3 regions of the Mesorhizobium sp. L103C119B0 genome follow, and region 3 is predicted to be linked to each of the others. Evidence: predicted binding sites of a transcription regulator. Region 3 holds the regulator's gene; each other region holds the start of a gene.
What was found. Region 3 encodes LexA, which represses DNA repair genes until DNA is damaged. Its sites were predicted from a motif close to TGTTCNNNNTGTGTTCNG; they were not measured.

Region 1: the regulator LexA is predicted to act here: its motif matches at 3,615-3,632, upstream of X728_RS145995 (YifB family Mg chelatase-like AAA ATPase).
Region 2: the regulator LexA is predicted to act here: its motif matches at 4,191-4,208, upstream of X728_RS148210 (helicase-related protein).

The regions. Positions count from the first base shown of each region.
Region 1 is NZ_AYXE01000013.1:47,545-57,811, forward strand. Features, by position in the region: gene X728_RS146000 (malate synthase G) at 1-1,779, shown strand, start outside; gene X728_RS145995 (YifB family Mg chelatase-like AAA ATPase) at 1,988-3,520, opposite strand; gene gshB (glutathione synthase) at 3,654-4,607, opposite strand; gene X728_RS145985 (glycosyltransferase family 2 protein) at 4,842-6,077, shown strand; gene X728_RS145980 (GtrA family protein) at 6,081-6,470, shown strand; gene X728_RS145975 (hypothetical protein) at 6,631-8,436, shown strand; gene X728_RS145970 (EAL domain-containing protein) at 8,537-9,886, shown strand; gene X728_RS145965 (SDR family oxidoreductase) at 10,056-10,267, shown strand, end outside.
Region 2 is NZ_AYXE01000010.1:165,859-176,125, forward strand. Features, by position in the region: gene X728_RS148235 (rhodanese-like domain-containing protein) at 1-163, shown strand, start outside; gene X728_RS148230 (hypothetical protein) at 202-480, shown strand; gene X728_RS1000000169140 (GNAT family N-acetyltransferase) at 494-670, shown strand; gene phaR (polyhydroxyalkanoate synthesis repressor PhaR) at 715-1,329, opposite strand; gene X728_RS148220 (acetyl-CoA C-acetyltransferase) at 1,632-2,816, shown strand; gene phbB (acetoacetyl-CoA reductase) at 2,946-3,671, shown strand; gene X728_RS148210 (helicase-related protein) at 4,364-7,903, shown strand; gene X728_RS148205 (RNA-binding S4 domain-containing protein) at 7,979-8,365, shown strand; gene fdxA (ferredoxin FdxA) at 8,619-8,957, shown strand; gene X728_RS148195 (CarD family transcriptional regulator) at 9,384-9,965, shown strand; gene X728_RS148190 (amino acid ABC transporter ATP-binding protein) at 10,158-10,267, opposite strand, start outside.
Region 3 is NZ_AYXE01000011.1:114,609-124,875, forward strand. Features, by position in the region: gene lpxI (UDP-2,3-diacylglucosamine diphosphatase LpxI) at 1-333, shown strand, start outside; gene lpxB (lipid-A-disaccharide synthase) at 323-1,501, shown strand; gene gltA (citrate synthase) at 1,634-2,965, opposite strand; gene gltX (glutamate--tRNA ligase) at 3,147-4,571, opposite strand; gene arr (NAD(+)--rifampin ADP-ribosyltransferase) at 5,036-5,452, shown strand; gene X728_RS147525 (ComEC/Rec2 family competence protein) at 5,565-8,021, shown strand; gene lexA (transcriptional repressor LexA) at 8,015-8,797, opposite strand; gene X728_RS147515 (GntR family transcriptional regulator) at 9,003-9,767, opposite strand; gene kynU (kynureninase) at 9,935-10,267, shown strand, end outside.

The DNA of each region.
Region 1 (10,267 bases), on a different contig from region 3:
CGCTGGGGCTCGCTCTACGATGCGCTCTACGGCACCGACGCCATTGCCGAGACCGGTGGCGCCGAGAAGGGTAAAAGCTTCAACCCCGTGCGCGGCGCCAAGGTGGTTGCCTGGGCGAAGAGTTTTCTGGACGAGTCCGTGCCGCTCACCTCGGGCAAATGGGCCGGCGTGAACGGGCTGACGGTTTCGGGTGGCACCTTGCGGCTCGGCGCCGGCGCCGGCGGCACCACACTGGCCAACCCGAAACAATTTGCCGGCTACCGCGGCGACGGCGCCAACCCGGAAGCCATCCTGCTGGTCCAGAACGGCCTGCACATCGAGATCCTCATCGACCGCACCAACCAGATCGGCCGCACCGACCCGGCCGGCATTGCCGACGTGATCCTGGAATCGGCGCTGACCACCATCCAGGACTGCGAGGATTCGGTCGCGGCGGTGGATGCCGAGGACAAGGTCATCGTCTACCGCAACTGGCTCGGCCTGATGAAGGGCGATCTGGCGGAGGAAATCAGCAAGGGCGGCAAAACCTTCACGCGCAAGCTCAATCCGGACCGCGCCTGGACCGCGCCCAGTGGTGGCGCGCTGAGCTTGCCTGGCCGCTCGCTGATGCTGGTGCGAAACGTCGGTCACCTCATGACCAATCCGGCCATCCTCGACCGCGATGGCAACGAGGTGCCGGAAGGCATCTTGGATGCGGCGATGACGGCGCTGATCGCGCTGCACGATGTCGGCGCCAACGGGCGTCGGATGAATTCCCGCGCGGGCTCGATGTATGTGGTGAAGCCGAAGATGCATGGGCCGGAGGAAGTCGCCTTCGCAGTCGAGATTTTCGACCGCGTCGAAGCGCTGCTCGGTATGGCGGCAAACACCATCAAGATGGGCATCATGGACGAGGAGCGGCGCACCACCGTCAACCTCAAGGAGGCGATCCGCGCCGCCAAGGAACGCGTCGTGTTCATCAACACCGGCTTCCTCGACCGCACCGGGGACGAGATCCACACCTCGATGGAAGCCGGCCCGATGATCCGCAAGGGCGACATGAAGCAGGCCGCCTGGATTTCCGCCTACGAGGCGTGGAATGTCGACGCCGGGCTCGAATGCGGGCTGGCCGGCCATGCCCAGATCGGCAAGGGCATGTGGGCGATGCCCGATTTGATGGCGGCGATGCTGGAACAGAAGATCGAGCATCCCAAGGCCGGCGCCAACACCGCCTGGGTGCCGTCGCCGACGGCGGCGACGTTGCACGCCACGCACTATCACAAGGTCGATGTCCATGCCGTCCAGGCGGCGCTCAAGAGCCGGCCGAAGGCGAAGCTCGATGATATATTGTCGGTGCCGGTGGCGGTGCGGCCGAACTGGACCCCCGACGAGATCCAGCGCGAGCTCGACAACAATGCGCAAGGCATTCTCGGCTATGTCGTGCGCTGGATCGACCAGGGCGTCGGCTGCTCGAAAGTGCCCGACATCAACGATGTCGGCCTGATGGAAGACCGCGCCACGCTGCGCATCTCCTCGCAGCACATCGCCAACTGGCTGCACCACAAGGTCTGCTCCGAAATTCAGGTGATGGATTCGCTGCGGCGCATGGCAGCGATCGTCGACCTCCAAAATGTCGGCGACCCGCTCTACCGCCCGATGGCCGCCGACTTCGACGCTTCAATCGCCTTCCAGGCCGCCTGCGATCTGGTGTTCAAGGGCCGCGAGCAGCCGAACGGCTACACGGAGCCGGTGCTGCACAGGCGGCGGCTGGAGCTGAAGGCGAAAGCGCGGGCGAATTAGCGCCTGCGTTTCCCTCCCCCTTGAGGGGAGGGTGGCCCGAAGGGCCGGGTGGGGTCCTGCGTGAAGTGCGGCGACTCCCTTCGGACGACACTACAAGCAATGTCATCGCAGAGGCCCTTTCTCGGCTCGGCTTCAAAAAAAAGATCGAGCATTCTTCGGCGACCCCACCCGGCCGCTTCGCGGTCACCTTCCCCTCAAGGGGGGAGGGTTAAGCCGCCTGCGCCACCCGCTCCGACATCATGCGGTAGGAAATCGCCTCGGCCAGGTGAATGCGGCCGACGGTTTCGCTGGCGTCGAGGTCGGCCAGTGTGCGCGCCACTTTAAGCACGCGGTGATAGGCGCGCGCAGAAAAGCCGAGTTTCTCGCTGGCATCTTTAAGCAGCGACAGGCCGGCTGCGTCCGGCGCGGCGATGTCCTCGATAACAGAAGGCGAGCAATGGGCGTTGGTGGTGGCGCTGGTGACGCCCAGCCGCTCGAACCGCTCGCGCTGGATGGTGCGGGCGCGCGCCACGCGCTGGGCGACCGCCGCGCTCTTCTCCGCCCGGTCGGGCCGGATCAGGTCGGCGGCCGAGACAGCCGGTACCTCGATCCTGAGGTCGATGCGGTCGAGCAGCGGGCCTGAGATGCGCGCCTGGTAGTCGGTGCGGCAGCGTTCACCGCGCAGGCAGCGATAGCCGGGCTCGCCGGCCATGCCGCAACGGCACGGGTTCATCGCCGCTACCAGCTGGATGCGCGCTGGATAGGTGACGCGGTGGTTGGCGCGCGCTATCATGCAGTCGCCGGTCTCCAGCGGCTGGCGCAGCGCATCCAAGGTCTGCGGCGTGAATTCGGGAAACTCGTCGAGGAACAGCACGCCGGTGTGGGCAAGCGATACTTCGCCCGGCCGCGCCCTGATGCCGCCGCCGACCATTGCCGCCATCGAAGCCGAATGGTGCGGGGCGCGGAACGGCCGCCGGTCGGTGAGCTTGCCTTCGCCGAGCTCGCCGGCCACCGAGGCGATCATCGAGACTTCAAGAAGTTCCTTGGGCGCCAGTGGTGGCAGAATTGAAGGCAGCCTCTGCGCCAGCATCGATTTTCCCGAGCCGGGAGGCCCGACCATCAACAGATTGTGGCCACCGGCCGCCGCCACTTCCAGCGCCCGCTTGGCGCTTTCCTGGCCCTTGATGTCGGAAAGGTCGGGCAGGTCGCGGGCCGAGACATGGATGCCGGGCTCGGGCCGCGACAGCACCTGCGTGCCGCGAAAATGATTGGCGATGGCAATCAGGCTGCGCGGCGCCAATATGTCGAAATCCTTGCCCGCCCAGGCCGCTTCCGGCCCGCAGCCGAACGGGCAGATCAGGCCTTTTCCCTCGGCATTGGCGCCGATCGCCGCCGGCAGCGCACCGGCGACCGTGGCAATGGTGCCGTCGAGCGACAATTCGCCCAGCACGACATAGGACGCCAGCATATCGCCCGGAATGGCGCCGAGTGCTGCCATCAGGCCGAGCGCGATTGGCAGATCGTAATGGCTCCCTTCCTTGGGCAGGTCGGCAGGCGCCAGGTTGACCGTCACCTTCTTCGACGGGATCGACAGGCCCGAAGCGTGCAGCGCCGCCTGCACGCGCTCGCGGCTTTCGGCCACCGCCTTGTCGGCCAGCCCGACGATCTGCATGCCGACCTTGCCCGGCGCGATCATCACCTGGACATCGACCGGTACGGCCTCGATGCCCTGGAAAGCAACCGTGCGAACGCGCGCCACCATCTTGCTCTGCCCCCGGATATCGGCTCGCCTCGGCCTCGTGGTTCAGACCGCGAGCGACGTCAGGACAAGACAACCATAGATTTTAGGCCAAGGCAAGAACATTACAGGAACACACACACAATCGCGATGCTCCCTATGCCGAGCCTACCCCCCGCTTTTCCTCTACCGCGTCCCAGAACAGGCTTGCAATATCGGCGCCGCCGAAGCGTTGCACTTCGCGCACGCCGGTCGGCGAGGTAACGTTGATCTCGGTCATGTAGTCGCCGATCACGTCGATGCCGACCAGGATGAAGCCGCGCTCTTTCAGCGATGGGCCGATGCGGGCGCAGATTTCGCGTTCGCGTTCCGTCAGTTCGGTTTTTTCGGCGCGGCCGCCGACATGCATGTTGGAGCGCGAATCGTGGTCGGCCGGTACCCGGTTGATGGCGCCGACCGCCTCGCCGTCGATCAGGATGATGCGCTTGTCGCCCTTGCGCACATCCTTGAGATAGCGCTGGACGATATAGGGCTCGCGTGACAGCTGGGCGAACATTTCGAGCAGCGAGGCGAGGTTGCGGTCGCCCTCCTTGAGATGGAAAATGCCGGCGCCGCCATTGCCGTAGAGCGGCTTGACGATGATGTCGCCGAATTCCTTGCGGAAGGCCGCGACCTCCTGGGGATCCTTGGTGATCAGCGTTTCGGGCATCAGGTCGGGGAATTCGGTGACGAAGATCTTTTCCGGGCTGTTGCGCACCCAGGCCGGGTCGTTGACGACCAGTGTCTTCGGGTGAATGCGCTCCAGAATGTGCGTGGTGGTGATGTAATTCATGTCGAAGGGCGGATCCTGGCGCAGCAGGATCACATCCATCTCCGACAGGTCGGTGCGCACCTTGTCGCCCAGCGTATAATGATTGCCCTTCTCGTCGCGGAGCTTCATCTCTTCGATGCGGGCAAACACCTTGCCGCCCAGCATCGACAGCCGGTCGGGCGTGTAGTGGAACAATTGATGGCCGCGCCGCTGCGCCTCCAGCGACAGCGCAAAGGACGTGTCGCCGGCAATCGAGACGGTGGAGACATGGTCCATCTGGACGGCGATCTTCAGGGGCATCTTCTGGTCTCCGCGGGTCGATCGGCAACAGCCATTGCCTGTACAGCCTCGCCGCGCTTCTGCCAATCGCGAGATTCCGGGATCGGCAGAAGCAAAGCCGTGACAGCGCCGACCCTGTTGGAGACAAGGCGAGGCTGCGCGTCATCGTTTTCTTAAGCCTTGCCGTGCAAGGGTAGTCGCCGAATTCAACCCGGATTGGACGCCGCCAAAAACGTCCTCGATGGAACAACGACCATGAACGCCGTCACAGCCATCCGCGCCGCTTCGGTCAAAGAGCTCGAACTCACCATCCTGATGCCATGCCTCAACGAGGCCGAGACGCTGGCCGTCTGCATCGGCAAGGCGAGGGCCTTTCTAGACAAGGCTGGCATCTCCGGCGAGGTGCTGATCGCCGACAATGGCAGCACCGACGGGTCGCAGGACATTGTCACCGCGATCGGAGCCCGTGTCGTGCCGGTGCCGCAGAAAGGGTATGGCGCGGCGCTGCTTGGCGGCATCGCGGCCGCCAAGGGCCACTTCATCATCATGGGCGATGCCGACGACAGTTACGATTTCAGCGCGCTGGAAGCCTTTGTCGCGCGGCTGCGCGACGGCGCCGACTTGGTCATGGGCAACCGCTTCCAGGGCGGCATAGAACCCGGCGCCATGCCGCCGCTGCACCGCTATCTCGGGAATCCGGTGCTGAGCTTCGTCGGCCGGCTGTTCTTCCGCATCAAGACAGGCGATTTCCACTGCGGCCTGCGCGGCTTCAATGCCGAAAGCATCCGCCAGCTCGACCTGCAGACGACCGGCATGGAGTTCGCCTCGGAGATGGTGGTGCGCGGCGCGCTAGCCGGCCTGCGCATTGAGGAAGTGCCGACCACGCTCAAGCCCGACGGCCGCAGCCGCCCGCCGCATCTCAGGACTTGGCGCGACGGTTGGCGGCATCTGAAGTTCCTGCTCGTCTACAATCCGCGCTGGATGTTCTTCATCCCCGGCACGGTGCTGTGCGGTATCGGCGCGCTGTTTGCGGCGCTGCTGGTGTTCGGGCCGTTGCGCGTGATCAACAATCTGTCGCTCGACCTCAACACCTTCGTAGCCGCCTGTTTCATGATCGTCACCGGTGTCCAGCTCCTGACCTTCGGTGCCATTTCGCGTTACTATGCCGAGATAACCGGCATCCTGCCGCCAAGCCGCCGTTCCGGCTGGCTGGCCAGAACGATCAGCACCGATCGTCTCGCCGCCAATGCCGGCATCTGCTTTGCCGGCGGCGCGCTGTTCTTCTTCTATGCCGTGGCGCGCTGGGCGCATCTTGGCTTCGGTCCGCTCGACGATTCCGAAATACCGCGCATCGTCGTGCTTGGGCTCAGCCTGATCGTCATTTCCTTCCAGGCCTTCTTTTCGGCGTTCCTGCTCGGCGTGCTCGAAATACCGGTCAAGCGGATGAAATCCGGCCGCTCCGACGCGCCGGTTGCGCGCAACCAGGCCTGAGTGATGGCGCCTGCGTTCGTCCAGACGCGCCTGTTCCGCTTCCTGACGGTCGGCGTCGGCGCCGCTTTGCTTTTGCTGGTGCTGTCGTGGCTGCTGGTGTCGTCGGGCCTCTCGCCCTTCACCGGCAGCGTCATCGCCTATGCGGGTGCCGTCAGCGTCGCCTATTCGGCGCAGCGCGGCTGGACGTTTGGCGGCCAGCACGATCATGCGCACGCCATGCCGCGCTATCTCGCGCTGCAAGCCGGATGCGCGGCGTTTTCGGGCCTGGTGTCGCATGTGGCGGTGGCGCAGTTCGGCCTTTCGCCCTTCGCCATGTCGGTGGTGATGACGATTGCGACCAGCACGGTGAGTTACATCGTGTCGTCGCTGTGGGTGTTTCCCGCGCGGGACTAATGCATGTCGCTCAAAAGTGGTCCCGATATTGAGTGAACACCATGCAACATCGCATGATGCCGGTTCAACCGGGAGCCAGCGTATTTGCCTTCGGCTTTACGCTTTGTTGAAGTGACGGCGCTATGCTGCGCCGTCGAACCACAGGCCGAAAGCCCCGTCCATGATCGCTGCCGATACCATGCCTGCCGAGGCGCGCACCTCCTGGCGAGCGGACCTGTTGCTGGCACTGGTGGCGACGCTGCTTGCCCTTGCGATCAACGCCTTCTCCGGTTTTCGCGAATTGAGCAATGCCGGCGGCGACAATGACAGCCTGCTGCGGCTGGTCGAGGTTCGCGACATGCTGGCCGGCCAGGGCTGGTTCGACCTGCATCAGTACAGGATGGGGCCGGAAGGCGGTTTCGTCATGCACTGGTCGCGGCTGGTCGACGCACCGCTCGCCGCCATCATCCTCGCCGCCTCGGCGCTGACCGGCAGCATGGCCATGGCCGAAGTGATCGCACAGGTGCTGTGGCCGTCGCTGCTGTTTTGCCTGGCGGTGTTTTTTACAGCCCGTGCGGCACGCAGCTTCGCCGGCGTCGGCGCCGTGCTGCCCGCTATCGTCATCGGCGCGGCGGCGCTGCATTTCATCGGCATTTTCTTGCCGGGTGCGCTCGATCATCACAATGTCCAGCTGACGCTGACCATGGCCAGCCTCAGCCTGCTGCTCGAGGCGCCGACGCGTCGCTGGGCGACCCTGACTTCCGGCCTGTGCGCGGCCCTGACGCTGGCCGTCGGCATGGAAACCGCGCCCTATGTCGCCACCATCGGCGCCTGCATCGCTTTGCTGTTCGTCGTCGATCCCGGCGGCGAACGCCGGATCGCCAGGGATTTCGGTCTCGGCTTTGCCGGGGTTTCAGCCCTCGTCTTCGTCACCACCATCCCGCCATCGGCCATGGGCCAGCCGCAGTGCGATGCCTTCTCGGCTGTGCAGTTCGTGGTGGCGGCAATCGCCGGACTGGGGCTTGCCGCCGTGACGTCGCTCACGGTGTCCAATGGCACGGCCAGCCGCCGCCTGATCTCGCTTAGCCTGCTCGCGCTTGGGCTGGGCGTCGTCATCGTGGCGCTGTTTCCGCAATGCCTTGCGGCTCCCTACGCAAACCTCGATCCGCGCCTCAAGGAATTGTGGCTCGATCACATCGACGAGGCGCAGTCGCTGTTCAGTATTGCCGTCAATGAGCCGGCGTCGCTGGCGGCGCGCTATGTCACGCCGCTGGTGGCGATCGCGCTGATGGCGCTTCGCCTGCGCGGACCATGGCGCCGCCAGGACATCCTCGTCGGCGCCTTGCTGGTCGGCGCCTTCATCGTCAGCGCCTGGCAGGTCCGCGGCTCGACATTCTCGATCGCCTTTGCCGTCATCCCGCTGTCGGCCTGGATCGCAAGCTGGCGCGAACGGGCGAGGATCAGCCCTGCGCGCAGCGTATCGCTGCGCATGGCGGCGGTCTGGCTGGTGTCGGTGAATGCCGTCTGGGCCGGCGCTGCCGCCGCGACGTCGAACGTATTCGAGGCCAGCAAGGTCTCGGTCGAGGCACAGGACACCGACAGCGATCCGTCCTGCGAGCGCAAGGCCTCCTTCGCGGCGTTGGCCCGGCTGCCGGACACCACGGTGCTTGCCATTTCCAATCTCGGCTCGCCCATCCTTGCATATTCCGGGCACCGCGTCTTTGCCGGCCCCTATCATCGCAACATCGCCGGCGATCTGCTTGCGCTCGATGCCTTCCTCGGATCGGCGGACCAGGCGGGGACGATCGCAGCGGCTCATCACGTCGGCCTGGTGGCGCTGTGCCGCGGCAGCGCCGAAAGCAAGGTGCTCGCCGCCAAGGCGCCGCAAGGCTTCCTGGCCGGGCTGATGCAGGGAAGCGTCCCCGATTGGCTCGAACCGGTGGCCGAAACGCGCGGAGACCCGATCGAACTCTACCGCGTCCGCTAAAGCATCATTCGCCAGCGAAAAATCGATTTCGCGATACGCTTCCTAAACGCTTTGCTGCCAGTCTCAGCCTAAATTTCGGGCGTCACAAACAGGGATACCGATGCAAACGACGTTTGGCACCGGGCAGGCAAGCAGGGAAAACTCGGATCTGGCGTTCACCGATGCGCTGACCGGGCTTGGCAACCATCGCCGCTTCTTCGACAAGGTCGATCGCCTGATCAGCGACCGTGCGGACGATCCCGCGCCGTTCACGGTCGGCATTCTCGACCTCGACGGCTTCAAGCCGATCAACGATCTGTTCGGCCACAAGGCCGGCGACGACATATTGATCCAGGTGGCAATGCGGCTGCGCGCTTCGATGGACAGCCACTCCACCGTTTGCCGCATCGGCGCCGACGAATTCGCCTTCCTGTATCCGATGGTGTTCTCGGAGGAAGCGGCGGCCGAGAAGTCGCGCATGATGATCGAAATCCTGTCGGCGCCCTACGATGTCGGCGAACGCACCGCCAGGCTTTCGGCCTCGGTCGGCTGCTCGCTCTTTTATTCCGGCGACGAAACCACGGAAATCCTCGTCAACAAGGCCGAAACGGCGCTCTACCACGCCAAGCGTTCGGGCCGTGGCCGGGTCGTCGTCTACACCCGCGAAATGGAAGAGGCGGCCAAGCGCGTCACCCGCATCGAACAGGCGCTGCGCCGTGCCGTCTCGGCCGGTGAGGTCGAACCGCATTTCCAGCCCATCGTCGATTTGACCACCCGCCGCACCATCGGCTTCGAGACGCTGGCGCGCTGGACCGATCGCGACCTCGGCGTGGTGCCGCCGACCGTGTTCATCCCGATCGCCGAAGAGCGCGGCATCATCGGCCCGCTATCGCAGCTGGTGCTGCGCAAGGCGACCGAAGCGGCGCGCAGCTGGCCGAAGGACCTGTTCCTGTCCTTCAACCTGTCGCCCTCGCAACTCGTCGACCAGAACACCGGCCTGCACATATTGTCGATCCTCGACCGCACCGGCTTCGATCCGCGACGGCTGGAGATCGAGATCACCGAAACCGGCCTGATGAACGATCCGGCCTCGGCCGAGAAGATCGTCGAGGACCTGCGTCGCGTCGGCATCCGAGTCTCGCTCGACGATTTCGGCACCGGCCAGTCCTCGCTCGGCCGCTTGCGCGAATTCCATTTCGACAAGCTCAAGATCGACCGCGCCTTCGTCTCCTCGATCCTCGACGACCGCCCGTCGGAACACATCATCCGCGCCATTCTGGCCATGTGCGAAGGGCTCGGCATGGATGTCGTCGCCGAAGGCATCGAGGAGGAGGCGCAGGCCGACCGCCTCGTCCAGTTCGGCTGCGCCGGCGGCCAGGGCTATCTCTTCGGCAAACCGGTCGACGCCGACGCCACGCTCGGCTACCTCCGCGATTCCTATCGCGGCGCCCTCTACGCCAAGGCAGTCTGACCGGCGGTCTTGCCTGCGTCGAGCAAGTCAGCGGTGCGAGCCAAGATCGACTGTGGCCGCCATCTTGCGTCCTTTTGTCTGACATAAGCCAAACAAATCGCCGTTTTCGCCCTTGCTCCCCGGACTTGGCTGGATAGGATGCGCGCCGACCGGATCGGGAGAGAAAAATATGATGCCATCGGCCGATTTTGCCGACCTCAGGGGAGCCTCGGTGCTGATCACCGGCGGCGGTTCCGGAATTGGTGCGGCACTGACCGAGGGCTTCGTTCGCCAGGGCGCCCATGTCGCCTTCATCGACATCGCCGATGGCCTAAGCACGCTGCTTGCCGACCGCGTCGAAAAAGAACTTGGCCGGCGACCGCTCTACCTCAAGACCGATTT
Region 2 (10,267 bases), on a different contig from region 3:
CGTCTATTGCGCGGGACCGCATTGCAATGGCGCGGATCAGGCGGCCTTCAAGCTGGCCAGCCTCGGTCGTCCCGTGAAGATCATGATCGGCGGCATAACCGGTTGGCAGGACGAGGACCTTCCTTTCGCTTCAGGCAAGGAGCCCGGTGTCTTGCACGCGTGAGGCCACGCGATATGGTCGGCCTTGAAGACTGAGCAAGCATGCAGAAGGCGATGGTTAGAATTCGTCCATTCGAGCGCCAGGATGTCGGTGCGGTGCTCGCCCTCATGCGGGCGCTAGCTGTCTTCGAGGGTTATGACGACAAGCTTCGCGTCACCGAAGCGAACCTCATCGAGCACGGGCTGGGGCCATCGCCCCGGTTCGGCGTGTTGGTGGCGGAGCGAGAGGGCGTGATCGTCGGCATCGCCGTCCACTACCTCATCCCCCTGGACCTACGACCTGAAGCCGGTTGTCTGGCTGAAGGAACTCTACGTCACTGAAGCGACGCGCGGCATGGGGGTCGGCCATGCGCTTGTTGAACAGCTTCGCCAACACGCTTTGAGCATTGGCGCCTCCGCCATCAAATGGACGGTGCTGAAATCCAACTCGCCGGCCAAAGCCTTCTACCGCTCGCTCGACGGCCAGCCCGACGATATCTGGGAACCGTGGCAGCTGAAAATCGACCCGTGACAGCCGCCTCGACCAACTGAGGCGGTCGATCATGCGGCGGTCGCTTACGACATGGTGTCGAGCTTGCGCTGCATGGCGGCGATCTGTTGCTTCAGTTCCTGAAGGTCGTCGCCGCTCTTTTCCGGGACGTCCTTGCGGGCCGGCTCGGGTGCAGCCGCGGCCGCAGCATTTGTGGCGGCGGTCGGGAACGGCGTGAACAGGCGCATCGCGTTCTGGAACATTTCCATGTTGCGGCGTGTCTGCTCTTCCAGCGCCTTGATCGGAGTGGCGATCTTCATCACATCCAGCGGCGACTTGCCGATCGCGCCCTTCATCTGCTCGCGGAACCGCTCCTGTTCCTTGGAGAAGGCCATCATCGACTGTTCGAGGAAGCTCGGCACGATCTGCTGCATCTGGTCGCCATAGAAAGCGATCAGTTGGCGCAGGAACGGGATCGGCAGCATGTTCTGCCCATCCTTGTTCTCCAGTTCGAAGATGATCTGCGTCAGCACCGGATGGGTAATGTCGTCACCGGTCTTGGCGTCCTGGACGGTGAACTCCTCGCCCTTCTTGACCATCTCGGCCAGATCCTCGAGCGTCACATAGGTGCTGGTGCCGGTGTTGTAGAGCCGGCGATTGGCATATTTCTTGATAATGATAGGGTCGTCTTTCGCGGCCATCAGCATCCTCCCGGGACACCGGCGCGCCTGAGTAAGCCGCCGGTAACGATTGCGCCATTTTTAAGGATATGCGCAAAAGCTCTATAATTCCAAGCGCTTTGTGCAGTGCGGCATCATTTATTGCTGCATGGCGGGCTAATTATGCTGCGCAGCAAAGGTCGGGCGATCGCGCCGGCCGCTCGCGCCCTGCCTGCAGCGCTTGGCCGGCATGCCCATTTCCGGTTTGACTTGGGGTGTGGAACGGGCAAGAAAAGTCCCAACAAGCCCCCAAGAACACGACACCTCGAAGTCTGGAGAGAAAAATGTCCGCTTCCAATTCAATCGTCGTTGCCAGCGCCGCACGCACGGCTGTCGGCTCTTTCAACGGCGCCTTCGCCGCCACCCCGGCGCATGAACTTGGGGCCGTCGTCATCAGGGAGCTTTTGGCGCGCGCCGGCGTCGAGCCGGGCGAAGTCGACGAGGTCATTCTCGGCCAGGTGCTGACCGCCGCGCAGGGCCAGAACCCCGCCCGCCAGGCGTCGATCAATGCCGGCCTGCCCAAGGAGACGACCGCCTGGGGCCTCAACCAGGTTTGCGGCTCGGGCCTGCGCGCCATAGCGCTCGGCATGCAGCAGATCGCCGCCGGCGACGCCACGGTGATCATCGCCGGCGGCCAGGAATCGATGTCGCTGTCGCCGCATGCCGAGCACCTGCGCGCCGGCGTCAAGATGGGCGACTACAAGATGATCGACACCATGATCAAGGACGGGTTGTGGGACGCCTTCAACGGCTACCACATGGGCAACACCGCCGAGAACGTCGCCCGCCAGTTCCAGATCACCCGCGACGACCAGGACCAGTTTGCGCTCGCCTCGCAAAACAAGGCCGAGGCCGCGCAGAAGGCCGGCAAGTTCAAGGACGAGATCGTCGCCTTCACGATCAAGGGCAGGAAAGGCGACACTGTCGTCGACCAGGACGAGTACATCCGCCACGGCGCCACCATCGACGCCATGTCCAAGCTGAAGCCGGCTTTCGACAAGGACGGCACCGTGACCGCCGCGAACGCGTCGGGCATCAATGACGGCGCCGCCGGCGCGCTGCTGATGAGCGAGGCTGAAGCCACAAGGCGCGGCATCACCCCGCTGGTGCGCATCGCATCCTGGGCGACGGCCGGCGTCGATCCGGCGATCATGGGAACCGGACCTATTCCCGCCTCGAAGCGGGCGCTCGAGAAGGCCGGCTGGTCGGTCAAGGACCTCGACCTTGTCGAGGCCAATGAAGCCTTCGCCGCGCAGGCCTGCGCCGTCAACAAGGGCATGGGCTGGGATACGTCGATCGTCAACGTCAATGGCGGCGCCATCGCCATCGGCCATCCGATCGGCGCGTCGGGCGCCCGCGTCTTCAACACGCTGGTTTTCGAGATGCGCCGCCGCGGCGCCAAGAAGGGCCTTGCCACGCTGTGCATCGGCGGCGGCATGGGCGTCGCTCTGTGCGTGGAAGCGCTGTGAAAGAGAAGTGAGTAGTGAATAGGGAGTAGTGAATGGGGAAGAAGGAGCAGCGCGGCGGGATATCGATCCCTACTCGCTACTCCCTACTCCCTATTCCCTTCTTCCGACCAAAGGGAGGAAGAACTTTCAATGACCAAAGTAGCGCTCGTCACCGGTGGATCGCGCGGCATCGGCGCCGCCATATCGATCGGCCTGAAGAATGCCGGTTACACCGTTGCAGCCAACTATGCCGGCAATGACGAGGCAGCGGGGAAGTTCAGCGCACAAACCGGCATCAAGGCCTACAAATGGTCGGTCGCCGACTATGACGCCTGTGCCGCCGGAATCAAACAGGTCGAGGCCGATCTCGGCCCGGTCTCAGTGCTGGTCAACAATGCCGGCATTACCCGTGACGCCATGTTCCACAAGCTGACGCGCGAGCAGTGGAAGGAAGTCATCGACACCAATCTGTCTGGCGTCTTCAACATGACGCATCCGCTGTGGGGCGGCATGCGCGACCGCAAATTCGGCCGCGTCATCACCATCTCCTCCATCAACGGCCAGAAAGGCCAGGCCGGCCAGGTCAACTATTCCGCCGCAAAGGCCGGCGACATCGGCTTCTCGAAGGCGCTGGCGCAGGAGGGCGCGCGCGCGGGCATCACCGTCAATGTCATCTGCCCCGGCTACATCGCCACCGAGATGGTCAAGGCGATCGACGAGAAGGTGCTGCATGAACGCATCATCCCGCAGATTCCGGTCGGCCGCCTCGGCGAACCGGAAGAGATCGCGCGTTGCGTCGTCTTCCTCGCTTCCGAAGACGCCGGCTTCATCACCGGTTCGACCATTACAGCCAATGGCGGCCAGTATTTCGCCTGAACGACAGCATTTCGCCCGGTAGGACGGGCCGGCTTATGGCCCGTTTTTTCATCGCCGGCCGGCGGTGTTCCCGGGCTGCGCTAGACATTGACCCGTTCCGGCACGCAAAGATTAACGATTTCCAGGCGCCCTGTGCAAAACCCGGTTCGCAAGCTGTGAATTCTCGGTGGACAAGCTGTGGATAACACAACATGTTGGGGTGAACAAACAAGGAAAATCCCGCCATCGCTGATTCATCGCCGATTCGTTCCGGCTTTGAGCGCAACGTTAACGACCAAGGCCGAAAATCACCGGCAAATGGTTAAGGCCGATTAAGAAAATTCAACAATTTCATAATGTTGGCCGAGGCGTATCGGATCACGACGATGCCCCGCCGGCAAAGGTTAACGCCAATGGTCGCCTTGCAGGAATCGGGCCAGTTTCCGCGATTCAGCATATGGTGAGACTCAGGCTCGCAAAATCAACATGTAGCCGTGAACAAAAGCTGAATCTGCCGGAGTCACTGATTCGTCGCCGATTCGTTCCAGACTCGTTCCAACTGTTAATTGAGACCTCAAAGACGAACCGTGGGACTGCCGGCCGGAACATTCCGCTTTCGCTTCGCGCCTGAAATCCCTATGTGTCGCCTGTCATACGCGCCATGCGAGGCGCGCTCCCGACAACACGATGCAGAAAGCCTCATCTCCAGGCCGATGAACATCCAGCCGAAACACACCGAGCCGCTGATCCTGTCGGGCCGCGACGTGACTGCCGTGCTGGGTCCGACCAACACCGGCAAGACCCATCTCGCCATCGAGCGCATGGTGGCGCATGAGAGCGGCATTATCGGCCTGCCGCTCCGCCTTCTGGCGCGCGAGGTCTATGCCCGCGTCTGCGAAAAGGTCGGCGCCCACAAGGTGGCGCTCGTCACCGGCGAGGAAAAAATCCAGCCGCCCGGCGCGAAATATTCGGTCTGCACCGTCGAAGCCATGCCGCGCGAGACCGACGTTGCCTTCGTCGCCATCGACGAGGTGCAGCTCGCCGGCGACCTCGAGCGCGGCCACATCTTCACCGACCGTATCCTGCACCTGCGCGGCCGCCAGGAAACGCTGCTGCTCGGCGCGGCCACCATGCATGGCATCCTGCAAAAGCTGCTAAGAGGCGTCTCGGTGGTGACGCGCCCTCGCCTATCGCACCTGGCCTATGCCGGTTCGAAGAAATTGACCCGCCTGCCGCGGCGTACGGCGATCGTCGCTTTCTCCGCCGACGAGGTCTATGCCATCGCTGAGCTGATCCGCCGCCAGCAAGGAGGAGCGGCGGTCGTGCTCGGCGCGCTGTCGCCCCGCACCCGCAACGCCCAGGTGGCAATGTTCCAGGCAGGCGACGTCGACTATCTCGTCGCCACCGACGCCATCGGCATGGGCCTCAACCTTGATCTCGATCATGTCGCCTTCGCCCAGAACCGCAAATTCGACGGCTACCAGTACCGCAACCTGACGGCGGCCGAGCTCGGCCAGATCGCCGGCCGCGCCGGCCGGCATCTGCGCGACGGCACCTTCGGCGTCACCGGCCAGGTCGATCCGCTGGACGAGGAACTGGTCAAGCGCATCGAGGGGCACGAGTTCGATCCGGTGAAGGTGCTGCAATGGCGCACCGCGCATTTCGACTTCGCCAGCCTCGACGCGCTGAAGCGCTCGATCGAGGCCAACGCGCCGGTCGAAGGCCTGACGCGCGCGCTGCCGGCGGTCGATGCGCTGGCGCTCGAACATCTCTCCCGCGACGAGGACATCCGCGCGCTGGCTACCAATGCCAAGCGCGTCGCGCTGCTGTGGGAAGCCTGCGCGTTGCCGGACTACCGCAAGATCGCGCCGGCCCAGCACTCCGACCTGATCGCTTCTATCTACACCGACCTCGCCAAACACGGCCATGTCGACGAGAACTACATGGCCGAGCAGGTGCGCCGCGCCGATACGACCGAGGGGGACATCGACACGCTGTCGCACCGCATTGCGCAGATCCGCACCTGGACATTCGTGTCCAACCGGCCGGGCTGGCTGGCCGATCAGGCACACTGGCGGGAAAAGACGCGCGAAATCGAAGACAGATTGTCGGATGCGCTGCATGAGCGGTTGACGAAACGGTTTGTAGACCGCAGGACTTCCGTCCTCATGCGGCGCCTTAGAGAAAATACAATGCCTGAAGCCGAAATCAGTCCTACCGGAACCGTCCTTGTCGAAGGCCATCATGTCGGCGAGTTGCAAGGGTTCCGCTTCACCGCCGATCAGAGCGCCGGCGGCGAAGACGCCAAGGCCGTGCGTACGGCAGCGCAAAAAGCGCTGGCCGCCGAGTTCGAGGCACGTGCCGAACGCTTCGGCGCCTGCGCCAATGGCGACCTTGCGCTCGGCTCCGACGGCACGCTGCGCTGGATCGGCGCGCCGATCGGCACGCTGGTTGCCGGCGAGGACGCGCTGAAGCCGCGCCTGGTGCTTTTGGCCGACGAGCAGTTGACCGGTCCCGCCCGCGACAAGGTCGCCGCGCGCGCCGAGCGCTTCGTCAATTTCCAGATCGAATCCTTGCTGAAGCCGCTGGTCGACTTGAAGAATGCCGAGCAGATCGCCGGCATCGGCCGTGGCATCGCCTTCCAGCTCGTCGAGCATTTCGGCCTCATCAACCGCCGCGACATCGCCGAGGAAATGAAGTCGCTCGACCAGGAGGGTCGCGCCGCCTTGCGCCGGCTCGGTGTGCGCTTCGGCGCCTACCACGTCTTCGTGCCGGCGCTGATCAAGCCGGCGCCCGCCGGACTGATCACGCTTTTGTGGGCGCTGAAGAACGACGGCAAGGACAAGCCCGGCTTTGGCGACGTGGTGCACGCGCTGGCCTCCGGCCGCACCTCGGTGGTCATCGATCCGGCTTTCGACAAGAGCTTCTACAAGCTCGCCGGCTACCGCAATCTCGGCCGCCGCGCCGTGCGCATCGACATTCTGGAACGGCTGGCCGACCTGATCCGGCCTGCGACCAACTGGAAGCCCGGTCTGGGACAGCGCCCGGACGGCGCCTATGACGGCCAGTCCTTCATGGTGACGCCGCCGATGATGTCCATCCTCGGCGCAACCGCCGACGACATGGAAGAGATCCTGAAAGGCCTTGGCTACCGCGCCGAGCCGAAGCCGCCGGCAGAGGTCAAGGCGCGGCTCGAAGCACAGGACAATGCGGCGCGGGAAGCGGCTGCCGCCAAGCTGGCTGCGGACGCGGCTGCAAAAGCCGAACAGGCCAAGGCGGCGGAAGCCGCTGCAAGAGAAGCCGCCGCTGAAGCGCCGGCCGTTGGATCGGAGCCGGATGCGGTTGCCGCCGCTGAGCCTGCGGCTGAGCAGCCCGTCGCCGAAGCCGCAGCGGAGGCTGTTGCTGCGGACGCTCAGCCGGGCGCGCCTCCCGAGGGTTCGGAGCCAACTCCGGCCGCTGAAGCCACCGCCGAAGCTCCAGCCATCGCGGAAGCAACGGCAGAGCCTGTCGCGGACGAGCAAGTCGAAGCTCGCGCAGAAATCGCGGAAGAAGCTCCGGCTGTTGCGGAAGCTGACGACACTGCCGACGCCACCGTCGCCGAAAACGCCGACGCCCTTACCTCCCCCTCGATGGCGGAGGCCGCGGCGCGAAGCGACGCGGGTGACAGCGCTGACGAAGCAGATAGTGCAAACGATGCAAGTGCAACCGCCGAAACCGGCGCTGCCCCCACCCCGGCGCTGCGCGCCGACCCTCCCCACGAGGGGGAGGGTGGAAGCGCTGAGTCTGTCCCCGAAGCCGAAGCGCCAAAGCCCATCTTGCTGTGGCGGCAGGGTCGTTTCGAGCAGCGCCCGCGCCATCGTCAAGGCCGGGACAATCGCCCGCGTAACGGCCAGGCTGCCCGCGCCGACGCGCCGGCCGACGCTGCCGGCGGACAGCCCGCAACGGGCGAGCGGCCGGCCTACCAAGGCCGGCGCGACCAGCGCGACGGTGCCGCCAAGCCACGCTTCGACCGTTCGAAGTTCAAGCCCAAGCCGCAGGCCGAGGGCGAACAGCGCCGCGACGGCAAGCCGCAAGGCGAGCGTCCGCGCGAGGGCCGGCCTGACTGGAAAGGCGGCAGGCCGGAAGGCAAAGGCGGACCGCAAGGCGCCAAGCCGGCTTTCCAGGCCAAGCCACGCGAGGAACGCCCGGCGCGCTTCGATCCGGACTCGCCCTTCGCCAAGCTCGCCGCCTTGCGCGACCAGCTGAAGAAGTAGGCTCTGAGCATGATCCCGAAAAGTGGAATCGGTTTTCGGACAAGATCATGCTCCAACAAGAGATAACTCGCTGCGATGGTTGCTGAAGGTCGTCAGCGCATCGACAAGTGGCTGTTCTTTTCGCGCGCGATAAAATCGCGCTCGCTGGCGGCCAAGCTGGTCGTCGCCGGACGCGTCCGCATCAACAGCGACAAAGCAGCGCAGGCCTCCGATCTGGTCAAGCCTGGCGACGTTTTGACCATTACGCACGAGCGCCGCATCTTCGTTTGGAAGGTGCTTGGCACCGGCGTGCGTCGCGGTCCGGCCGAGGAAGCGCGCACGCTCTACGAGGACATGTCCCCGCCGCCGGTCCCAAAAGGCGAGGCTGTTGCCGATGCCATTCCGGCGCTGCGCGACGCCGGCAGCGGCCGGCCGACCAAGAAAGAGCGCAGGCAAACCGACCGGCTGTTCGGCGAAGACTGAAGCCTTGGCCGTCTGCGCCATGCCGGCGGTCTGGAATTTCATTCCGGACACGCGGGCCCCGCCTGCAATGGCTGCCCTTGCAAGCGGCAGGCAAAGGCGTTACCTCACCAAAAAAGCCGCCGCATCGGCGCGAAAATCGGAAATCGATTTTTCGGAAGGCACGATGCGCAGATTCAAAGTGTTAGAGCGTACTTTATGCGTCCAAGTGGACGCACGTCGCTCTAGCAAGAACGGGACGTCCCGGAGCCGACCAATGACCTATGTCGTGACCGACAACTGCATCAAATGCAAGTACATGGACTGCATCGAGGTCTGTCCGGTCGACTGCTTTTACGAGGGCGAGAACATGCTTGTCATACATCCCGACGAGTGCATCGACTGCGGCGTCTGCGAACCGGAATGCCCGGCCGATGCAATCAAGCCCGACACCGAGCCGGGCCTCGACAAATGGCTGCAGGTCAACACCGAATACGCCGAGAAATGGCCCAACATCACCGCCAAGAAGGAGCCTCCGGCAGATGCCAAGAGCTTCGACGGCGAGGCCGGCAAGTTCGAGAAATATTTCTCCGCCGAGCCCGGCGAAGGCGACTGAGCACATGACGCTGGAATCGGAATCGATTTCGGAAAGGGTGATGCGCAAAGCAAAAAAGTGCGGCCTATTGGATCGTCATAACGCTGCGTAACGCGCATCATACATTAACTGCCTTGACAGGCGGCGATGGCGCTCGACCTTCGCGTTTGCAGCAAAACCTTGATTCTTCCGACTTTTTGTGCTACACCAGTTGAAACATGCCGGTGACACAACGTCGATTTATGGCGCAAGCGCCCCAAATCACTGAAAGGTGAAATCCCCAATCGGACCAGAGCGATCTGGGCCAGGCAGTCGCTATGTATGCGGTTTGCCGGTCCCGGCTTTTTCCGATGGGTTCATCTGTTGTGCGGCTAACGATCGGTGTCCCCGGTCGCATGCGTTCGGACCGGCAGGCCGCCGGTGCCACAACAAGGAGTTCAGGGCGTAATGGCAACGATCACCCCGCAGAAGAAGTCCACCTCGGCACGCCACGGTTTCAAGACCGGCGAGTACATCGTCTATCCGGCACACGGCGTCGGCCAGATCGTCTCGATCGACGAGCAGGAAGTTGCGGGCCACAAGCTGGAACTGTTCGTCATCGACTTCCAGAAGGACAAGATGCGCCTGAAGGTTCCGGTCGCCAAGGCGACCTCCATCGGCATGCGCAAGCTGTCGGAAGAGGATTATGTCGAGCGCGCGCTGAAGGTCGTGCAGGGCCGCGCCCGCGTCAAGCGCACCATGTGGTCGCGCCGTGCGCAGGAATATGATGCCAAGATCAATTCGGGCGACCTGATCTCGATCTCGGAAGTCGTGCGCGACCTCTACCGTGCCGACAACCAGCCGGAACAGTCCTATTCCGAGCGTCAGCTCTATGAGGCGGCACTCGACCGCATGGCGCGCGAGATCGCGGCAGTCAACCGCATGTCGGAAACCGAAGCCGTGCGCCTGATCGAGGTCAACCTCAACAAGGGCCCGAAGCGCGGCGCCAAGGCCGACAATGAGGAAGCCGAGCAGGAAGAAGCTGCCTGATCGCTTTCACCGTCGAAATCATGAAAAACCCGGCCTTGTGCCGGGTTTTTTTACCCCCTTGTGGGGTTCCAAGGACGGGCGGGACCCGTGGCTCGCCCAGGCAGGGTCGCTGCGAAGCAGCGAGGATGGGGACGACCCCAGACCGCACCCGGACCTTCCGTCCGACCTCCCCACAAGGGGGAGGTAGAAGGCTCAGCCGCCGGCTTCCTTCTCCGCCTCCTGCTTCAGCGTCGCAATAAAACGCTTCGTCCGTTCACGCTCCGGATTGCTGAACACCACGGTGGACGGCCCCTTCTCGACGA
Region 3 (10,267 bases):
GCCATCGGTGGCCGCACTGTTGCCCTGGAAGGCGTCGAGGGCACCCACGGACTGCTCGAGCGGACGCAGCAGTTGCGCGGCCATGGCAGGCTGGCCGGCAAGACGCGCGGTGTCCTGGTCAAATGCGCCAAGCCTGGCCAGGAATTGCGTGCCGATCTGCCATCTATTGGCCCCCAGACCGTCGAGGCGGCGCATGCCGCGGGGCTCGCCGGCATTGCCGTCGAAGCCGGCCGTTCGCTCATCCTCGAAGGCCCCGCCGTTGTCGCGCGCGCCAATGCGCTCGGCCTGTTCGTGTTCGGCCTGCCGGCTGCGGAGTCTGTCCATGGCAGCTGAGAAGCCGCTGAAGATTGCCATCGTCGCCGGCGAAGAATCCGGCGACCTGCTGGGCGCCGACATCGTGCAGGCGCTGAAGCGCATGACCGGGCGCGAGGTGCAACTCGTCGGCACTGGCGGGCGGCATCTGCAGGCGCTCGGACTGGCGCCGCTGTTCGACGGCGCCGAGATCGCGCTGATGGGGCTCAGCGCCATCCTGCGTGACTTGCCGCGCCTGATGCGGCGGATCAGCCAGACGGCAAGTGCTGTCGCCGCCGAAAAACCCGACTGTCTGATCACCATCGACAGCCCCGATTTCTCGCTGCGCGTCGCCAAAAAGATCCGCGCCGCCGATCCGTCGATCCCGATCGTCCATTATGTCTGCCCGAGCGTCTGGGCGTGGCGGCCGGGTAGGGCGGCCGCAATGAAGCCCTATGTCGACCACATACTGTGCATCCTGCCTTTCGAGGTAAAGGAGCTCAGCCGTCTCGGCGGCCCCCCCGGCACTTACGTCGGACATCGCCTCACGCATGATCCAGGCGTGCTGGGCGCGGCCATGGCGCAAGCCCAGCCACGCGATCTCTCTGCCGATCACGTCAAGACGCTGCTCGTCCTGCCAGGGTCGCGGCGCGGCGAGGTGAGCCGGCTTATCGGTCCGTTCGGCGAGACGGTGTCGGCGCTGCGCGCGCGTGGCCACCGGCTGCGGCTGTTGCTGCCGACGGTGCCGCATGTCGCCGAACTGGTCAAAACATCGGTGGCGCGCTGGGATCAGGAGCCGGAAGTCATCCTCGATCCCGAGCGCAAGTGGCAGGCCTTCGGCAAGGCCGATGCGGCGCTGATCGCGTCTGGAACGGTGTCACTGGAACTCGCGATGTCGGGTGTCCCGATGATCTCTTGCTACAAGTTCGATCCGATCATGCTGATGGCGCAGAGCCTGATCACGGTGTGGAGCGCTGCTTTGCCCAACCTTATCGCCGACCGGCCGGTCGTGCCGGAAAGCTACAACCAGTATGTGCGGCCGCACTATCTGGCGCGGCAGCTCGAGGCACTGTTTTCAGACACCGCCTACCGCGCCTGGCAAAAGGACGGCTTTGGCGAGGTTGCCAGACGCATGGCCACCGACAGGCCCTCCGGCGACATCGCCGCCGATGTCGTTCTTCGCCACATCGGGAGAGCGAATAGGGCTTAGCGAGTGAATAGTGAATAGTGAATAGTGAATAGTGAATAGGATTAACGAGCTCTCGACTATAATCAAGCTGCTACTTACTACCTGCTATTACTACCTGCTATTCACTACTTACCATTCACCATTCACTCTCTTTCACCTTTTCGCAATCGGCACGTAGTCGCGTTCCGGGGCGCCGGTATAGAGCTGGCGCGGGCGGCCGATCTTCTGGTGCGGGTCCTCGATCATTTCCTTCCACTGCGCGATCCAGCCGACGGTGCGCGCGACCGCGAACAGCACGGTGAACATGGTGGTGGGGAAGCCCAGCGCCTTCAGCGTGATGCCGGAATAGAAATCGACGTTCGGATAGAGCTTCTTTTCGATGAAGTAGGAATCGGTCAGCGCGATCTTTTCCAGCTCCATGGCGATGTCGAGCAGCGGATCGTCCTTGATGCCGAGTTCGCCGAGCACCTCATGCGCCGTCTTCTGCATGATTTTCGCACGAGGATCGTAGTTCTTGTAGACGCGATGGCCGAAGCCCATCAGCCGGAACGGATCGTTCTTGTCCTTGGCGCGGGCGATGAATTCCGGGATGTGGTCGACATGGCCGATTTCTCCCAGCATGTTGAGCGCCGCCTCATTGGCGCCGCCATGCGCCGGGCCCCACAGGCAGGCGATGCCGGCGGCGATGCAGGCGAACGGATTGGCGCCCGACGAGCCGGCAAGCCGCACCGTCGAGGTCGAGGCGTTCTGCTCGTGGTCGGCATGCAGGATGAAGATGCGCTCCATGGCGCGCGCCAGCACCGGGTTGATCTTGTATTCCTCGCACGGCACCGCAAAGCACATATGCAGGAAGTTGGCGGCGAAGTTCAGCTCGTTCTTCGGGTAAATGAAGGGCTGGCCGATATGGTATTTGTAGGCCATGGCCGCAATCGTCGGCATCTTGGCAATCAGCCGCATCGAGGCGACCATGCGCTGATACGGATCCGAAATATCGGTGGAGTCGTGATAGAAGGCCGACAGCGCGCCGACCACGCCGCACATCACAGCCATCGGATGCGCGTCGCGGCGAAAGCCGGTGAAGAAGCGCGACATCTGCTCGTGCACCATGGTGTGGCGCGTTACCCGGTAGTCGAAATCGTCCTTCTGCGCCTTGGTCGGCAGTTCGCCGTAAAGCAGGAGGTAGCAGACTTCGAGGAAGTCGCCATGCTCGGCCAGCTGGTCGATGGGGTACCCGCGGTGAAGCAGGATGCCGGCATCGCCGTCGATGAAGGTTATCGCCGACTCGCAGCTCGCCGTCGAGGTGAAGCCGGGATCGTAGGTGAAGGCGCCGGTGGTGTTGTAGAGCGCACCGATGTCGATGACGTCGGGCCCGACCGAGCCGCTTCGCACCTTGAATTCATGCGTCTTGCCGGCCAGTTCGAGCGTGGCAGTCGACGGGTGCGTCGTCTTGCTGCCGGTTTCCAGTCTTGTCGCAGCTTCGCTCATTCTCAAACTCCTTCATGTTCCTCATGCCGGCAAGGCAATTCCTGCAAACGACACGTCGAAATCACCGGAATGCGCGAACTCGCCACCGCATTTTAGGAGGTGCGTGCCAGATTGGGCCAAGGCCTAATGTTGCACTGCGAAACCCGCCTTTCAATGCCAATCTTTTTGGGCCAGCTCGCTCCTAATCGATTTGATCCGCAATCCGCGCCAGGCTTTCCTCGCGGCCAAGCACGGCAAGCACGTCGAACACGCCGGGCGAGGTGCTACGGCCGGTAAGGGCCGCCCGGAGCGGTTGGGCCACGGCGCCGAGCTTGTGGCCGCCGGCCGCTGCGAACTCGCGCACCGCGGCTTCAGCCGCGGCAGCCGACCAATCACCCGAAACAGTCTGCAAAGCGGCATGTGCGCCGCGCAGGATCGCGCGCGCGTCGGCACTGAGCAGTGCTGCCGCCTTCTCGTCGATCGGCAGCGGCCGCTCGACGAACAGGAAGGCCGCGCCATCGGCCAGTTCCACCAGCGTCTTGGCGCGCTCTTTCAGGCCCGGCAAGGCGGCCAGCAGCTGCGCCTTCCTGGCGTCGTCGAGACGGGCGGGGATAGCAGATCCGCCTTCGAGGTATGGCAGAGTGGCGACGAAAATGTCGAACAGCTCGGTATCGGCCATCTTGCGCATATGCGCGCCGTTGATCGACTCGAGCTTGGCGAAGTCGAAGCGCGCCGCACCCTTGTTGACATCGCCGATGTCGAACCACGAGATCATGTCCTTGATCGACATGATCTCGTCGTCGCCATGGCTCCAGCCGAGCCTTGCCAGATAGTTGAGCAGTGCCTCGGGCAGATAGCCCATGGTGCGATAAGCCTCGACACCGAGTGCGCCGTGCCGCTTCGACAGCTTGGCGCCGTCGGCGCCGTGGATCAGCGGGATATGCGACATCGACGGGACGTCCCAGCCCATGGCGTTGTAGATCACCGTCTGGCGCGCGGCGTTGGTCAGATGGTCGTCGCCGCGGATGATGTGGGTGACGCCCATGTCATGGTCGTCGACGACGACGGCATGCATGTAGGTCGGATTGCCGTCCGAGCGCAGGATGATGAAATCGTCGAGGTCCTTGTTGGGGAAGCGCACCTCGCCCTGCACACGGTCGTGCACCACGGTTTCGCCCTCGGTCGGCGCCTTGATGCGGATGGCGCCCTTGACGCCGGGAGGCGCCTCCGAGGGGGCACGATCGCGCCACTGGCCGTTGTAGCGCGGCGGCAGGCCCTTGGCGCGTGCGGCCTCGCGCATCGCCTCGAGCTCGGCAGGCGTCTCGTAGCTGTAATAGGCCTTGCCCAGGCGCACCAGCTCCTCGGCCACCTCACGGTGGCGCGGCGCGCGCTCGAACTGCGATATGGCCTCACCGTCCCAGGAAAGGCCGAGCCAGGTCAGCCCATCCAGAATGGCCTGTGTCGCCGCCTCGTTGAAGCGTTCGCGGTCGGTGTCCTCGATGCGCAGCACCATCGTGCCGCCGGTGTGCTTGGCGTACAGCCAGTTGAACAGCGCCGTGCGCGCGCCGCCGATATGCAGATAGCCGGTGGGCGAGGGGGCAAAACGGGTGACGACCGTGTCGGACATGGAACTCTCGGCAAGCCTTGGAAAACGGAGCGTGATCGCGCGGACTCTCGCGCTTTGCGCGTTCATGTAGCATAGGCGGTCTGGGGCGCAAGGGGCAGACCCGATGGCTGGATGAGGCCGGGGGCACGTCGGCAATTATCGGTTGCGTCAACTGGCGGTGGAGCCTTGTAGCACAAAAATCTGTTCGCACCTCCGCGCAACCTCATTTGGCAGCAGCGTCAATGTCTGGGTTTCATTCGGCTGCAGCGCCCGTCACAGTGCCTGGAACATCGCTGCGACGGTGGTAGCCCCCTCTGACGAGCGGACATTTCTTCACGGATGCGGCACTGCCCGACACAACGCCGCCGTGACAGCGTTGGCTTGGTCACGCATATTGACCTTTCTGCAATCATTATCGTGAACACCGCAACTGTGTGCGGTCCGGCCTCGCCACGAAGGAGGAATGATTGAAAGAAGGACTACCGATGACCAGAAACGCCGACCATACGGAGGGTGATCCGTTCTACCATGGTACCCGGGCGGATTTGAAACCCGGGGATCTGCTGAGCGTCGGCCACCCTTCCAATTTCAGAGGTAAACCACTGTCATGGATCTATTTCACCCAGACACTGGAAGCCGCCATCTGGGGAGCAGAGCTTGCAACGGGTGACGGTCGTCAAAGGATTTACATCGTAAAGCCGACGGGGTTTTTTATGGATGACCCTAACCTGACCGATAAAAAATTTCCCGGTAATCCGACGAAATCCTACCGCTCCCGTGATCCGTTGCTCATCCTGGGGGAGCTCGCTGAATGGCAGGGTCATACACCCGAACAATTGAAGGCAATGCGCGATGGGCTTGCTCGCCTGAGGGCGGAGGGCCGGGATATGATTGAGGATTGAGCGTCCTTGGCGAGTGATGGTCAATTCCGGCGCGGTGGACGCGACCGCACGGACTTTCGCGCTTTGCGCGTTCATGTAGCATAGGAGGTCTGGGGCGCAAGGGGCAGACCCGATGGCTGGACGTGGCCGGGGCACGAAGGAAGGCGAAGGCGCCGAGGCAAGCGTCAGCGAACGCTCGCTGTTTGCCGATAGTCCCTATGCCGAGCCGCTGCCCCTCGCGCTGCCTGAGCCGCATCCCGGCGTCGCGCCTGCGCTGCCCGGTCACGCCTTGCCGGCGCAAGTCACAGCGCCCGGATCTATCGCCCGTCTGCGCAGACGGCTTCGCCGTCCGTCATGGCCCGCGCTCCGCCGCAGCCTTGCCGTGGCCGCCAACACGGAGCTCGACCGGGGCGTCGCCTTCCTGCTGGTGCCGGTTTTCCTGGCGGCCGGCGTCATCATTTATTTCTCGCTGGCCGGCGAGCCCGGCTTTGCGCAGCCAATCGCCATTGTGGTGCTGGCGACATGTTGCGCTGTCGCCACGCGACCTCGGCCGAGGACGCATCTGTTCTGCATGGCCGCGATGCTGTGCGCGCTCGGCGTCGTCGCCGCCAAGGTCGAGACCTGGCGCGCCGGAACGCAGATGCTCGGCTCCGAGATCCAGACACGGCTGACCGGCCGCGTCGTCAGTCTCGAACAGATGGAGAGCGGGCGCATCAGGCTGACGCTTGACGTGGTTTCGACCGCTTACCCCAAGCTGCGCTACGCCCCGGAGCGGGTCAGGCTCTCGGCGCGGACCGTTCCCGCCGATATGACCGCCGGCTCCCTGATCACCGGCTATGCCAGGCTGTTGCCGCCGACCGGTCCGGTGCGGCCGGAGAGCTACGATTTCTCCTTCGACAGCTATTTCACTGGTATCGGCGGCAGCGGCTTCTTTCTCGGCAATCCGAAAACCATTGCTACGCAGGGACCGCCGCCGCTGGCCGCGCGGCTCTCCTCGGCAATCGAGAACGCGCGCGAAAACATTGCCGACCATATCAGGGGCAAGATCGGCGGCGCCGAAGGCGAGATTGCCGCGGCGTTGATTGTCGGGGTGCGCGCTGGCATCCCGGACGAGGTCAACGAAGCGATGCGGCGCACCGGCATCTACCACATCATCTCCATCTCCGGCCTGCACATGGCGCTGGTTGCCGGCACCATCATGGCGTTGCTGCGTGGCGCCTTTGCGCTGTTTCCCGTTTTCTCTTCGCGCCGGCCGGTGAAGAAATATGCGGCCGCGGCAGCGCTTGTCTCGATCGCCGCCTATCTCGTTATTTCAGGCGTCGTGGTTGCCGCCGAGCGCAGCTTCATCATGCTGGCGGTCATGCTTGTCGCCGTGCTGTTTGATCGCGCCGCACTCACCATGCGCAATCTGGCGATCTCCGCCATTGCCGTCATCCTGGTGTCGCCGCACGAGGTGGTCGGTCCCAGCTTCCAGATGTCGTTTGCCGCCACCGCCGCCCTTGTCGGCGCCTATGCCGGCTGGGCCGATTACCGCGCCGACAAGGTGAGAACGCCGCCGGCAAAGCGCTCCTTCGTCGGCTTCCTGTCGCGAAAATTCGCGCTGGCCATGGGCGGCCTCGCCATGACCTCGATCATCGCCGGCAGTGCAACCTTGCTGTTCGCCATCTGGCATTTTCAGCGTGTGTCGCCGCTCAGCCTGATCGCCAATCTGGCCGTGATGCCGATTGTTTCGTTGATCGTCATGCCTTTTGCCGTGCTCAGCGCACTGGCGATGCCGTTCGGCGCCGACGGGCCGTTCCTCTATGTGATGGGCAAGGGTCTGATGGCGATGATCGCTATATCGGCCTGGATTTCCGAGCGCTCGCCGGTCGACGCCGTCGGGCTGATCTCCATCCGCTCGGTGCTGTTGGTGGCGGTCGCCCTCGTCATCGCCACCATGGCCACCACCTGGCTCAGGTTGGCGGCCGTGCCTTTCGCGCTGGCCGGCCTGTTGACGGTGCCGCAGGTGCTTACGCCCGACGTGCTCATATCCGAGGATGCGCATCTGGTGGCCATGCCGATCGGTGGCGGCGAACTCGCCCTCAACCGCGAACGCTCCAACGAATTCACCACGGACAATTGGAAACGGGCGCTGCGGGCCGAAACCATTATCCCACCTGAGATTTTCGAGGCAACAGATACGCGGTTCGATCTCGATCCGCTCGATCTGCCGCCCGGCTCGCCCTTCTATTGCACCGGCGATCTCTGTATCGCCCGGCACCCTTCCGGAGCCATTGTAGCGCTTGCGAAAGACCGCAAGACGGCGCGGCCGGCCTGTGCCTTCGCGAGCCTGATCGTCATCGATGACGCCACCGCCTACAATCCGTGCCGCAACCCGCTGGTGCTGGTCGTGACGAAGAAACAGCTGGCCCGCGACGGCAGCGCCGCCGTCTTCTTCGATCCGCAATCGGCAGCTGCAGCGCCAACCATCCGCTTCGCCGTCGACAAGCCGTATCGCCCCTGGCACGAGCAACGCCGCTTCTCCCGCGAAGCGCGCGGCCTGCCGCCTTACAACCAGCGTGAAAAGTACAAACCCAAGCCGGCTCAGTAGCGCCGGATCAATCCGACAAGCTTGCCCTGCACCTTCACCCTGTCCGGTCCAAAAATGCGGGTCTCGTAGGCCGGGTTGGCGGCTTCCAGGGCGATCGAGGCGCCCTTGCGGCGGAAGCGTTTCAGGGTCGCTTCCTCATCGTCGACCAACGCCACCACGATCTCGCCGGGGCTGGCTGTGTCGGCATTGCGGATGATGACCGTGTCGCCATCGAAAATGCCGGCCTCGATCATCGAATCGCCCTTGACCTCGAGCGCGTAGTGTTCGCCGCCCATGATCATATCGGGCGGCACCGAGATCGAATGGGTCTGATGCTGGATGGCGTCGATCGGCACGCCGGCGGCGATGCGTCCCATAACCGGGATTGAAATCGCGGAAACGGCATCGTCATTGCCGGCCGACATCGAACGCGACGGCGAGCCCGGCTTGATCTGGCGGCCGAGACCGCCTTGGCCCAACGCGCCTTGTCCTTGGCCGCCTTGCCCTTGGCCGGTTTGACCAAGACTGCCCTGAATGACGCTCGGCGAAAACTTCCTCGCCGCATTGAGGCCTGGTGCGATCGAGTCGGGCAGCCGCAGCACTTCCAGCGCGCGCGCCCGGTTCGGCAGCCGGCGAATGAAACCGCGCTCCTCAAGCGCCGTGATCAGGCGGTGGATGCCGGACTTGGAGGCGAGGTCAAGCGCTTCCTTCATCTCATCGAAGGACGGCGGGATTCCGCTCTCCTTCAGGCGTTCATGGATGAACATCAGAAGCTCATGTTGTTTGCGCGTCAGCATCGCGGCCCCCAGGGGTTCTGAAACCAGAATCAGAAAAAACAAACCCAGAACAAACACTATCTGTTCCAGTTGTGTTCCGCAACCTTTTAAAGTTTAATGAATGTGTTGACGTTTTGTTCAGCGTGACGTTCGGCACCGCGAGCGGCGCTCGTAGTCGTTGGCCGGCAACGGGGTGAAACGAAGACAAAGTGCCCTGCGTCGTCGGCTACGATCGCCGCTTCCTTTTCGGACGGGGCTGCGCAGCATCCGCGCCGGGTTCACTCTGGGCATAGACCTGCAGCGTGTAGCCGATGTGAGCGGTCATCAGAGTTTTCGCACGTTCGACGTCGCGATCGAGGGCCGCTTCCATCAGGGCGGTATGGTGTTCGATCGCCACGGCGTCGCGCAGGGCCGCCACGGCCTTCCGGTGGCCATCCGTGCGGCCGGCGGCGGCGCGCAGCGTCGGGGCCAGACCCAGAAAGCGGTGATGGCGATGCAATTGGTCGGAAATCGTCGCATTGAAGCGCAGCAGCCAGCTGGATGTCGCGGCACTGAGCAGCGCCGCATGGAAGGCATCGTGTTTTTCGTACCACGCGTCGACCGCATCATCCGATGGATCGTCGAGAACAGACCCGCACCGTGAGAGACGATAGTGGGCGGCAACGACCGCGTCTTCCCACTCACGGTCGCCCTCCTCGATCGATTCCACCAGCAGGGGCAGTTCGACCACCAGCCGCGCACGCGCCAAATCCTCGAGCTCCGCCCGAGAGACGGGAGCGACCGCAAACCCGCGGTTGCTGATGGCGGTCACAAGCCGTTCCGCCTCCAGCCGCGACAGCGCCTCGCGCAACGGCGTCCAGCCGATGCCGTAGGTGTTGCGCAGCGTGCTCAGCTTCAACGGCGCGGCAGGCGCCAGCCGGGTCGCAAGAATATCGCGCCTGAGCAGGCGATAGGCCGCTTCCGTCTTCGAGGTCTGCTCGTCATCCAGCATCGTGATCCATCAGACATAAACGCTCGGCGGATCATTATATATCAAAGCCTTTCAATGGGTGAATTATATATAATGTTTGACAGTTCAAGGGCGACCACTCAAGATCGCCGGCATGTTTGGGCGGCAGGCTCCGCCGCGCGCGTTTGTCCATGGAGGGGCGCCGGATCATGAGCACGACACCCGATCTCGCTACAATCGAAGCAATGGATGCCGCCGATCCGCTGCGCTCCATGCGCGAACGCTTTGTCTTGCCGCAAGGCGTGATTTATCTCGACGGCAATTCCCTGGGCGCCGCGTCAGCGGTCGTCTTCAGCGAACTGCAGCAGGCCGCCACGCAGGAATGGGCGCACGACCTCATTCGCGCCTGGAACACCGCCGGCTGGTTCAACATGCCGGTGGAACTCGGAGATCAGCTCGGGCGACTGATCGGCGCGGCTGATGGGCAGACGGTGGTCTGCGACACAACCTCGATCAACATCTACAAGCTGCTGCACGCAGCG